DNA from 3 places in the Variovorax sp. GW822-FHT04A09 genome. Region 1 is predicted to be linked to each of the others. Evidence: predicted binding sites of a transcription regulator. Region 1 holds the regulator's gene; each other region holds the start of a gene.
The links. Region 1 encodes sigma-54, which starts transcription at its own class of promoters, with help from an activator protein. Its sites were predicted from a motif close to TGGCANGNAANCTGCTTT; they were not measured.

Region 1 (3,257 bases):
GCCCGGGATCAGGTAGGGCGAGACCAGCGTCACCTCGCTGCGCGCGCGGCGCATCTGCTCGACCACGTTGTAGCGCACGCTGTCCACGTCGAGCAGCGGCACGCCGCCATACGACGCGGTCTTGCCGATCACGCGGTCGGGTGAATCGGCATAAGCCTCGGCGGTGGTCCAGATCAGGCCGAGCTTGCCGGCGTCGAGGTCGTCGGCCACGGGGCTGTAGCCGAGCAGGTCGTTGGGCGCAGGCCTGGGCGGCGGCGGCGTGGTGTCGGGGCCGGTGGCGGCGTCGAAGCGGCGCTGCAGCTCTTCGCGCGGCAGGTCGGTGTGCACGACCGCGCCGATCGGGCGCACGTGCGGGCTGTTCCAGTACTGGTCGAACAGCACGCCCAGGCGCGGAATCAACGCGCCCGTGACGAAGGTGTCGAGGTCGATGAAGTTCGGGCCGGTGGTGCGGCGGAAGTACTGGTTGCCGATGTTGCGCCCGCCCGCCACCGCCATCGCGCCGTCGGCGATGAAGAGCTTGTTGTGCATGCGGCGGTTGACGCGGCTGAAGTCGAACAGCGACGCGGTGAAGCGCTTGAGCAGGCTGCCGCGCCCGGCCGGGAACGGGTTGAACAGGCGCAGCTCCACGTTCGGCGTGGCGGCCAGCCCGAGCAACAGCTCGTCTTCGCCGGACGTGTACAGGTCGTCCATCAACAGGCGCACGCGCACGCCGCGCTGGGCCGCATCGCGCAGGGTGCGCAGCAGGTAGCGGCCGGTCTCGTCGTTCTCGATCTGGTAGTACTGCACGTCGAGCGTGCGCTGCGCGCGGCGCGCCAGCTGCAGCCGCGTGTCGAAGGCGAAGTCGCCGCCGGGCATCAGGCGAAAGCCGCTGAGGTCGGGGTCGGGCTGCGAGGCCAACGCGATCTTGCCGAGCGCGGTGTCGGCCGAGACGGCGATGGCCTTGGTGGGCGGGCGCGGTGCGTCGTCGGGCAAGGTGGCACAGCCGGCGAACAGCGATGCAGCCACGAGGGCGAAGACCCAATGCCCCCAGCGCGACAGCAGGCGACGGGTCATCGTGGGCTTTCTACAGGGCTTTGCGCAGGTTGGCCGGTGCGATGCGCAAGGCTTCGCGGTACTTGGCGACGGTGCGGCGCGCGCACTCGATGCCCTGCTCCTTCAGCATCTCGGAGATCTGGCTGTCGGACAGCGGCTTCTTGATGCTCTCGGAACTCACGAACTGCTTGATCAGCGCGCGCACCGCGGTGCTCGACGCATTGCCACCGGTCTCGGTGCCCAGCGCCGAGCCGAAGAAGTACTTCAGCTCGACCGTGCCGAAGGGCGTGGCCATGTACTTGGCGGTGGTCACGCGCGAGATGGTCGACTCGTGCAGGCCGAGCTCGTCGGCGATCTCGCGCAGCACCAGCGGGCGCATGGCCAGCTCGCCGTGCACGAAGTAGCTCTTCTGGCGCTCGACGATGGCGTTGCTCACGCGCAGGATGGTGTCGAAGCGCTGCTGGATGTTCTTGATGAACCAGCGCGCCTCCTGCAGCCGCTGCGACAGCGCCTGGCTGCCCTCGCCCTTGTGCGACTTGAGCGCGCCGGCGTAGATGTCGTGCACGCGCAGGCGCGGCATGACTTCGGGGTTGAGCATGACGCGGAACTTCACGTTGGTGCCGCGCCCGGTCTTGGTGACGATCACATCGGGAATGACGATGTTGCGTTCGACGTCGACAAAGCGGCGGCCCGGCTTGGGCTCCAGGCGCGCAATGATCTGCAGCGCCGAGCGCACCAACTCTTCGTTGGTGCGCGTGAGCGTGGCCAGGCGCTTGAAGTCACGCCGCGCGAGCAGCTCCATCGGCTGCTTGCAGATCGCGATGGCGGTCTTGCGGATGAGCGCTTCGGCCTCGGTCTCGTCTTCGCTGGCGAGCGCCTTCAGCTGGATGCTCAGGCATTCGCCGAGGTCGCGCGCGCCGACGCCGGCCGGCTCCAGGCTCTGCAGCAGGCCCAGCGCCACCTGGAAGTGGTGCACGAGGTCGTCGAACTGGTCGTTGTCGTCGCCCGCCAGGCCCGAGGCCAGCGCGGGCAGCGAGTCTTCGAGGTAACCGTCGTCGTTGAGCGATTCGATCAAAAAGCGCAGCGCGGCGCAGTCGTTTTCATTGAGGCGCAGGCTCAGCGCCTGGCGATGCAGGAAGGACTGCAGCGACTCCTGGCTGCGCGCGAGTTCGGTGGCGTCGGCACGCTCGTCGTCGCCCAGGTTGTTCTGGCGTGCGGGCGCATCGCTGCCCCACTCGCTGTCGTCGGGCGCCATGTCGACGGTGCCGTCGCCTTCCCAGTCGGGCTCGCGCTCGGCGATCTCGGCGGCGGGGCCGTCGGTGTCGGGGGTCGAGGTGGTGGTGTCGCTGGACGTGGAGGACGTGCTGGCGGCGGACGGCGTGAACTCGGCCTCGCCCTCGCCCGCGTCGTCGCGCGGCACCGGCGCGTCGGCCGTGTCCAGCCCGAACTCCTCGCGCGCCGCTTCTTCCGCGGTGCGCTCGAGGAACGGGTTCTCGTCCAGCATCTGCTCCACCTCCTGGCTCAGTTCGAGCGTGGAGAGCTGGAGCAGGCGAATGGACTGCTGCAGCTGTGGCGTCAAGGCCAGATGCTGCGAGACGCGAAGGGACAGCCCTTGCTTCATGGAGACCCGACCCTCCCTTACATGCGGAAGTGCTCGCCCAGGTACACCCTGCGTACCTCGGCGTTGTCGACGATCTCCGAGGGTGTGCCTTGTGCCAGCACGTGCCCGTCGCTGATGATGAACGCGTGATCGCAGATGCCCAGCGTCTCACGCACGTTGTGGTCGGTGATGAGCACGCCGATGCCGCGCTCTTTCAGGAAACTGATGATCCGCTGGATCTCGATCACCGCGATCGGGTCGATGCCGGCGAAGGGCTCGTCCAGCAGAATGAAGCGCGGCTGCGTGGCCAGCGCGCGTGCAATTTCAACGCGGCGGCGCTCGCCGCCCGACAGCGCAAGCGCGGGCGAATCGCGCAGGTGGTCCACGCGCAGGTCGGCCAGCAGGTCGGCCAGGCGCTCTTCGGTGTGCTGCTTGGTCAGCGGCATCATGCGGCCGTTGGCGTCGGGCTCGCGCTGCAGCTCGAGCACGGCGCGCACGTTTTCCTCGACCGTGAGCTTGCGGAAGATCGAGGCCTCCTGCGGCAGGTAGCTCAGGCCCATGCGCGCGCGGCGGTGGATGGGCATGTGGGCGATGGGCTCGCCGTCGATGGTGATCTCGCCGGCGT
Region 2 (3,257 bases), on a different contig from region 1:
GGCTTGTAGGCCACGCTCACGCTCAGGCCTTCGAGCGCCTCGGGCAGGTGCTCGAACGCCAGGTGCGCGTAGGGCGAGATGAAATCGAGATAGAAGTCGATGTGCTTCATGCGTCGTGGTCTCCTGTGGTGGGTTCGGGCACGCGCCAGATGCCGGCCTGGGCCCGCAGTTCGATCGCGCGCCACACCTGGCGGCGGCTGTCGTCTTCCATCTTGCTCCAGCCGGCGATCTCGGGAATGGTGCGCAGGCACCCTTCGCAGAAGCCGCTCAGGCGGTCCATGCGACACACCGACGAGCACGGCGAGGGCACCTCGCCGTCCATGCGCTGCACGGTGCCTGCGCGCTCGGCAAGCGCATGCGCTTCGTCGAAGTTCACACCACGTCGGCCACCGGCGCGCCGGTGAGCTTCTCTAAATCGGTCGGGTGCAGCTGGAACACCGCGTGCGGATGGCCCGCGGCGGCCCAGATCTCCTCGAAGCGGAACAGCTCGCGGTCGATGAGCACCACGGGCTTGGTCACATGGCCCACCGGCGACACGCCGCCGATGGTGAAGCCGGTGCGCGCCTTCACGAAGTCGGCGTCGGCGCGGCCGGTCTTGCCGACGATGGCGTCGACTTTCTTCTCGTCGACGCGCTTGTCGCCCGAGGTGATGACCAGCACCGCCGCCTCGTCGCTCTTGCGCCGGAAGATGATGCTCTTGGCGATCTGACCGACCGAGATGCCGAGCGCGTCGGCGGCCTGCTGCGCGGTGCGGCAGGCGTCGTCGAGCATGCGGGGCGCATGGGGATGGCCGGCGTCCTGCAGCACGCGGGAGACGCGCTGGACACCTTCAGGGAGGGAATGGAGTTCGGAGCCGCACATGGCAAGTTCTTCGAGGTTCGTGGGGGCGTTCGCCCTGCGTTGCAAGGCCCCGAGCATACGGAAAAGCCCCGCGCACCGGCGCCGCCGCCCCCTTGCGCCCCTGCACCCCGGCGCACCAATGCGGAGAGCGCCGGCGCACGACGCCCGTGCGCGGCGTGCCGGCCCCGGTCCGATTTCGGTGCGCCATCGGCCGACAAGGCCCGCCACACGGGCTTTTGAGCGCGGCACGCTTATTGCTGAACACGGTGGCGACCCACCGGCCTCTGCGGCGGGTTCGCAATGCCTCCGCTAACGACGGCGGGGTTCAAGCGCACCGATGGCCGCCCGCCGCCGGTTCGTCTGCTCCAACCCATTTCGCATCCGTTCCGTCGCGGGGGCCCCAACGACGCTGTCTGTTCGACAGCGGCTGCGGGGGCGCCTTCCAGGGCCGGTTGCGTGCAGGACCCCCAATGAAGATCGCAGTCATCGGCCACGGCATGGTCGGCCACAAGTTCCTCGAGCAACTCCACACGCTCGGCATTCCCGACGCACAGGTCACCGTGCTGTGCGAAGAGCCACGCCCGGCCTACGACCGGGTGCACCTGTCCGAATACTTCTCCGGCAAGACGGCCGACGACCTGTCGCTGGTCGAGCCCGGCTTCTTCGAGCGCAGCGGCTTCACGCTGCGCCTGGCCGCGCGGGCCGTGGCCGTCGAGCGGCGCAACAACACCGTCACCACGGCCGACGGCGAGGTGATCGCCTACGACAAGCTGGTGCTGGCCACCGGCTCCAACCCCTTCGTGCCGGCCGTGCCGGGCCGCGACCGACCGAACTGTTTTGTCTACCGCACCATCGAGGACCTCGACGCCATGAAGGCCTGCGGCGCCAAATCGCGCAGCGGCGTGGTGGTGGGCGGCGGCCTGCTGGGCCTGGAATGCGCCAAGGCGCTGCGCGACATGGGCCTGGAAACGCACGTGGTCGAGTTCGCACCGCGCCTGATGGCGGTGCAGGTCGACGAAGGCGGCGGCCGTGCATTGCGCGGCAGCATCGAGGCGCTGGGCCTGCACGTGCACACCGGCCGCAACACGGTAGAAATTACCGACGGCGCGAGCGCGCGGCACCGCATGGTGTTCGCCGACGGCACGCACCTGGAGACCGACATGATCGTGTTCTCCGCCGGCATCCGCCCGCGCGACGAACTCGCACGCCAGAGCCTGCTGGCCGTGGGCCCGCGCGGCGGCGTGGCGATCGACAGCCACTGCCGCACCAGCGATCGCAACGTCTACGCCATCGGCGAATGCGCGGCGTGGAACGAACAGACCTTCGGCCTCGTCGCACCGGGCTACGACATGGCGCGCGTGGCCGCCCGCCACATCGCCGGCCAGGACGACGCCGCCTTCACCGGCGCCGACCTGAGCACCAAGCTCAAGCTGATGGGCGTCGACGTCGCCAGCATCGGCGACGCGCACGGCAAGACGCCGAAGTCGCGCGCCTACCAGTACATCGACGAGCGCAAGCAGGTCTACAAGAAGATCGTCGTCAGCGAAGACGGCAAGCAGCTCTTGGGCGCGGTGCTGGTCGGCGACGCCAGCGAGTACGGCACGCTGCTGCAGCTGGCGCTCAACGGCATCGCACTGCCCGACGAGCCCGAGTTCTTGATCCTGCCGTCGAGCGACGGCAAGGCCAAGCCGGGCCTGGGCGTCGAGGCCCTGCCCGACAGCGCGCAGATCTGCTCCTGCAACAGCGTCACCAAGGGCCAGATCTGCGAGGCCGTGGGCCAGGGCGTGTGCACGCCCGCCGAGATGAAGGCCTGCACCCAGGCCGGCGCCACCTGCGGCGGCTGCGTGCCGCTGGTCACGCAGGTCATGAAGATGGAAATGGCCAAGCGCGGCATGGCCGTGAACAACCACCTGTGCGAGCACTTCCCCTACTCGCGCCAGGAGCTGTACCACCTCATCCGCGTGGGCGAGATCCGCAGCTTCGCCGACCTGCTCGCCAAGCACGGCAAGGGCCTGGGCTGCGACATCTGCAAACCGACCGCCGCGAGCATCTTCGCCTCGTGCTGGAACGAGTTCGTGCTCAAGAAAGACCTGGCCGGCCTGCAGGACAGCAACGACTACTTCCTGGGCAACATCCAGAAGGACGGCACCTACTCCGTGGTGCCGCGCATGCCCGGCGGCGAGGTCACGCCCGAGGGGCTGATCGCCGTGGGCCAGGTTGCGAAGAAGTACGGCCTGTACACCAAGATCACCGGCGGGGCGCGCGTGGACATGTTCGGCGCGCGCGTCGAGCAGCTGCCGGCCATCTGGGAAGAACTCATCGCCGCCGGCTTCGAGTCGGGCCATGCCTACGGCAAGTCGCTGCGCACGGTGAAGAGCTGCGTGGGCTCCACCTGGTGCCGCTACGGCGTGGACGAC
Region 3 (3,257 bases), on a different contig from region 1:
AACACCAAGAGGCCGATGGGCAGCCACGCGAGCGGCGACACCGGACGCAACAAGCTGATCAGCGGGTTGAACATGCGCGAGAGGAACTCGAAGCGCCCGATGGCGAAGCCGGCCGGAATGCCGACCGCCGCCGCCAGGCCGAAGCCCAGCGCCACGCGCTGCAGCGACGACAGCACGTTCCAGCCCACGCCCTGGTCGTTCGGGCCCTTGCTGTAGAACGGATCGCTGAACACTGTGAGCGCCTGCTGCCAGGTGGCCAGCGGCGAGGGAAAGCCGGTGGTGCTCTTCATGGCCACGATCTCCCACACCAGCACCAGCAGGCCGAAGCCCAGGAACGGCGGGAGCACGCGCATCCAGAAGGCGCGCAGGTCCAGGGGCGTGCGGGTGCGGGGCACGGGTGCCGCCGCCGCAACGGCCGCAGCGGGGGCGGGTGCCAGGGGCCTGGACACCACGGGCGCGGCGACCTGCGAGGTCACGGCGTCGAGCGGGGAATGGAAGACAGCGCTGACCATGGTGCGTTTCTCCTCAGACATGGAGCTTGAAAGACTCGGCGTACTTCTTCGGGTCCTTGCCGTCCCAGACGGTGCCGTCGAAGAGCTTGCTGGTGCGCAGCACGTCCTTGGGCACGGGCGTCTGCGTGGCGGCGGCGGCCTGCTTGTAGATGTCGATGCGGTTGATCTCGGTGGCCACCTTCAGGTAGTCGGGGTGCTCCTTCAGCAGGCCCCAGCGCTTGTGCTGCGTGAGGAACCACATGCCGTCCGAGAGGTACGGGAAGTTCACGGCGCCGCCGTTGTAGAACTTCATGTGGTTGGGGTCGTCCCAGCTCTTGCCCAGGCCGTTGGTGTAGCGGCCCAGGATGCGCTGGTTGATCGCGTCCACGCTGGTGTTGACGTAGCTCTTGTCAGCAATGGTTTCGGCCATCTTGTTCTTGTTCTGCAGGCCGGTGTCGATCCACTTGCCGGCCTCGAGGATCGCGGCCGTGACGGCGCGCGCGGTGTTCGGGTACTTCTTCGTGAACTCCGCGGTGCAGCCCAGCACCTTCTCGGGGTGGTCCTTCCAGATGTCCTGGGTGGTGATGCCGGTGAAGCCGATGCCGTCCATGATCGCGCGCTGGCCCCAGGGCTCGCCCACGCAGTAGCCGTCCATGTTGCCCACGCGCATGTTGGCCACCATCTGCGGGGGCGGCACGGTGATGTTCTTCACGTCCTTGAACGGGTCGATGCCGGCCGAGGCGAGCCAGTAGTAGAGCCACATGGCGTGCGTGCCGGTGGGGAAGGTGTGGGCGAAGGTGTATTCGCCCTTTTCCTTGGCGATGAGCTTGGCGAGCGAGGCGGCATCGACCGCGCCCTTGTCGGCCAGCTTCTTCGACAGCGTGATGGCCTGGCCGTTGTTGTTCAGGGTCATGAGCACGGCCATGTCCTTCTTCGGGCCGCTCACGCCCAGGTGCATGCCGTACACCAGGCCGTAGAGCACGTGCGCCATGTCGAGGTCGCCGTTCACGAGCTTGTCGCGCACGCCGGCCCAGCTGGCTTCCTTGCTGGGCACGATCTTCACGCCGTACTTCTTGTCGATGCCCAGCACCGAGGCCATCACCACGCTGGCGCAGTCGGTCAGCGGGATGAAGCCGATCTTCACTTCTTCCTTCTCGGGCTTGTCCGAGCCCTGGGCCCAGACGGCGGCGCGCAGCGCGGGGTCGATGCCCACGGCGCCGAGGGCGGCGGCCTGCAGCACGCGGCGCCGGCTCAGTTTGGTTTTCAGCAGCAGATCGGACATGGGCGAGGCTCCAGAAGTGAAAGACAAAAACGAAAAGGCGTCCGCACCGCGCAGGGGCTGCTCGTGAACGAGCCCTTGCGGGATGGGGACGCCTTTGTCCGGTTCGGTGGGCCGCACCCGCCGTTGGGTGCAACCTGCCTGAAGACCTTGCGGTCTGTGACAAGCTCCATGCAAGCGGTGTGCCAGCCCGAAGCCGCCAGTGGGAGCTATGGAAAAGATAGCTGACAGGGCGCGCCGGCGCAGGGGAAAGTTCCTGCTGGTTCGCTAACCCGGGCGACGCACAGTTGTTGTGCGCTGCACCAATCCAAGCGGCCCGGGTCAGCGCCGCGGTGCAGGCTCGAGCGGCAGGTAGTCGGCCATGGCCAGCATCGACTCGGCCACGTCGACGAGGCGGCGCTTCTGGTTCATGGCGGTCTGGCGCAGCATCTTGTGCGCCTCGGCCTCGCTCAGGCGCCGGTGCGCCATCAGCAGGCCCTTGGCGCGCTCGACGATCTTGCGTTCGTTGAGCGAGGCGCGCACGGTGTCGAGTTCGTCGCTCATGGCCTGCAGGCGCTGCGACTGCTCCTGGACCATGTCGAGCACCGAGCGTTCGAGGTGGCGCCCGAGCTGCGCCGGCGTGGCGTCCTGCGCCTGCTGGGCATCGTCGAAGAACAGCGCGCCGCCGGCCTGCGGGGCCAGCGTGCCGAGCAGTTGCCGGTACGCGGCCAGCTCGCTGCGGGCCTGGGCGGTCTTGTGGTCGCACAGCGCGCGCAGGTCGGCCGAGAGGCGGTTCTCGACCGTCTGCATGGCGTCGATGCGCCGGGTGCAGCAGTCGAACCAGGCTTGGCTCAGCAGCGCGTCGGCCGGCACCGAGGTGGCGCCCTTGCGGCGCAGGCGCTCGAGTTCGGCCAGCACGGCGTCCGACTGGCTGTCGTGCCACAGCGTGCGCACCGCGTCGCCCGAGAAATCGATGAACACCTGGAAGCAGCGCTCCTGCGACTCGATGAGGTGGCGCCACTGCTGGCGCTGCGCGTCGTCGCCCCGGCCCAGCGCGAGCGCGGCGGCGCCGAAGGCACGTTCCTGGCCGGCGAACTCCTTGCCCTGCATGAAGTTGAACATCGCCACCAGCAGGCGCGAGATCTCGGGGTCGGTGGCGCCATCGGCCGCCTCGAACACCACCGCCAGCAGGCCGGCCACCAGCTTGGCGAAGGCGGCCACGGCCTGGGCGGGCTGGAGTTCGAGCGCGTCGATGCGCCGGCGCAGCGCGGGCAGGGCGTCCAGGCCGGGCAGCACCCAGGCGATGCGGCTGAACAGGCGCGCGCCGTGGCCGGCGCCCACCGCGCGGTGGTGCTCGGCCTCGAGCCGGTCGAAGCCGGCGCGCACCTGCTGCTCGAGCGCCAGGCATTCGGCGATCTGCGGGCCGCGCTGTTCGGCAAAGCGCCCGCCGTGCGAGGCCAGGAACACGTTCGACATGCCGCGCTCGCGCTGCAGCGCATGCACGAGCC

Region 2: the regulator sigma-54 is predicted to act here: its motif matches at 1,084-1,101, upstream of nirB (nitrite reductase large subunit NirB).
Region 3: the regulator sigma-54 is predicted to act here: its motif matches at 1,941-1,958, upstream of AC1RLW_RS15950 (CmpA/NrtA family ABC transporter substrate-binding protein).

The regions. Positions count from the first base shown of each region.
Region 1 is NZ_JBXAMV010000005.1:111,513-114,769, forward strand. Features, by position in the region: gene AC1RLW_RS23925 (phospholipase D family protein) at 1-1,053, opposite strand, end outside; gene rpoN (RNA polymerase factor sigma-54) at 1,064-2,653, opposite strand; gene lptB (LPS export ABC transporter ATP-binding protein) at 2,671-3,257, opposite strand, start outside.
Region 2 is NZ_JBXAMV010000006.1:63,641-66,897, reverse strand. Features, by position in the region: gene AC1RLW_RS25975 (2-hydroxychromene-2-carboxylate isomerase) at 1-110, opposite strand, end outside; gene AC1RLW_RS25970 (DUF1289 domain-containing protein) at 107-376, opposite strand; gene AC1RLW_RS25965 (YbaK/EbsC family protein) at 373-861, opposite strand; gene nirB (nitrite reductase large subunit NirB) at 1,311-3,257, shown strand, end outside.
Region 3 is NZ_JBXAMV010000002.1:1,062,495-1,065,751, forward strand. Features, by position in the region: gene ntrB (nitrate ABC transporter permease) at 1-512, opposite strand, end outside; gene AC1RLW_RS15950 (CmpA/NrtA family ABC transporter substrate-binding protein) at 526-1,773, opposite strand; gene AC1RLW_RS15955 (nitrate- and nitrite sensing domain-containing protein) at 2,092-3,257, opposite strand, start outside.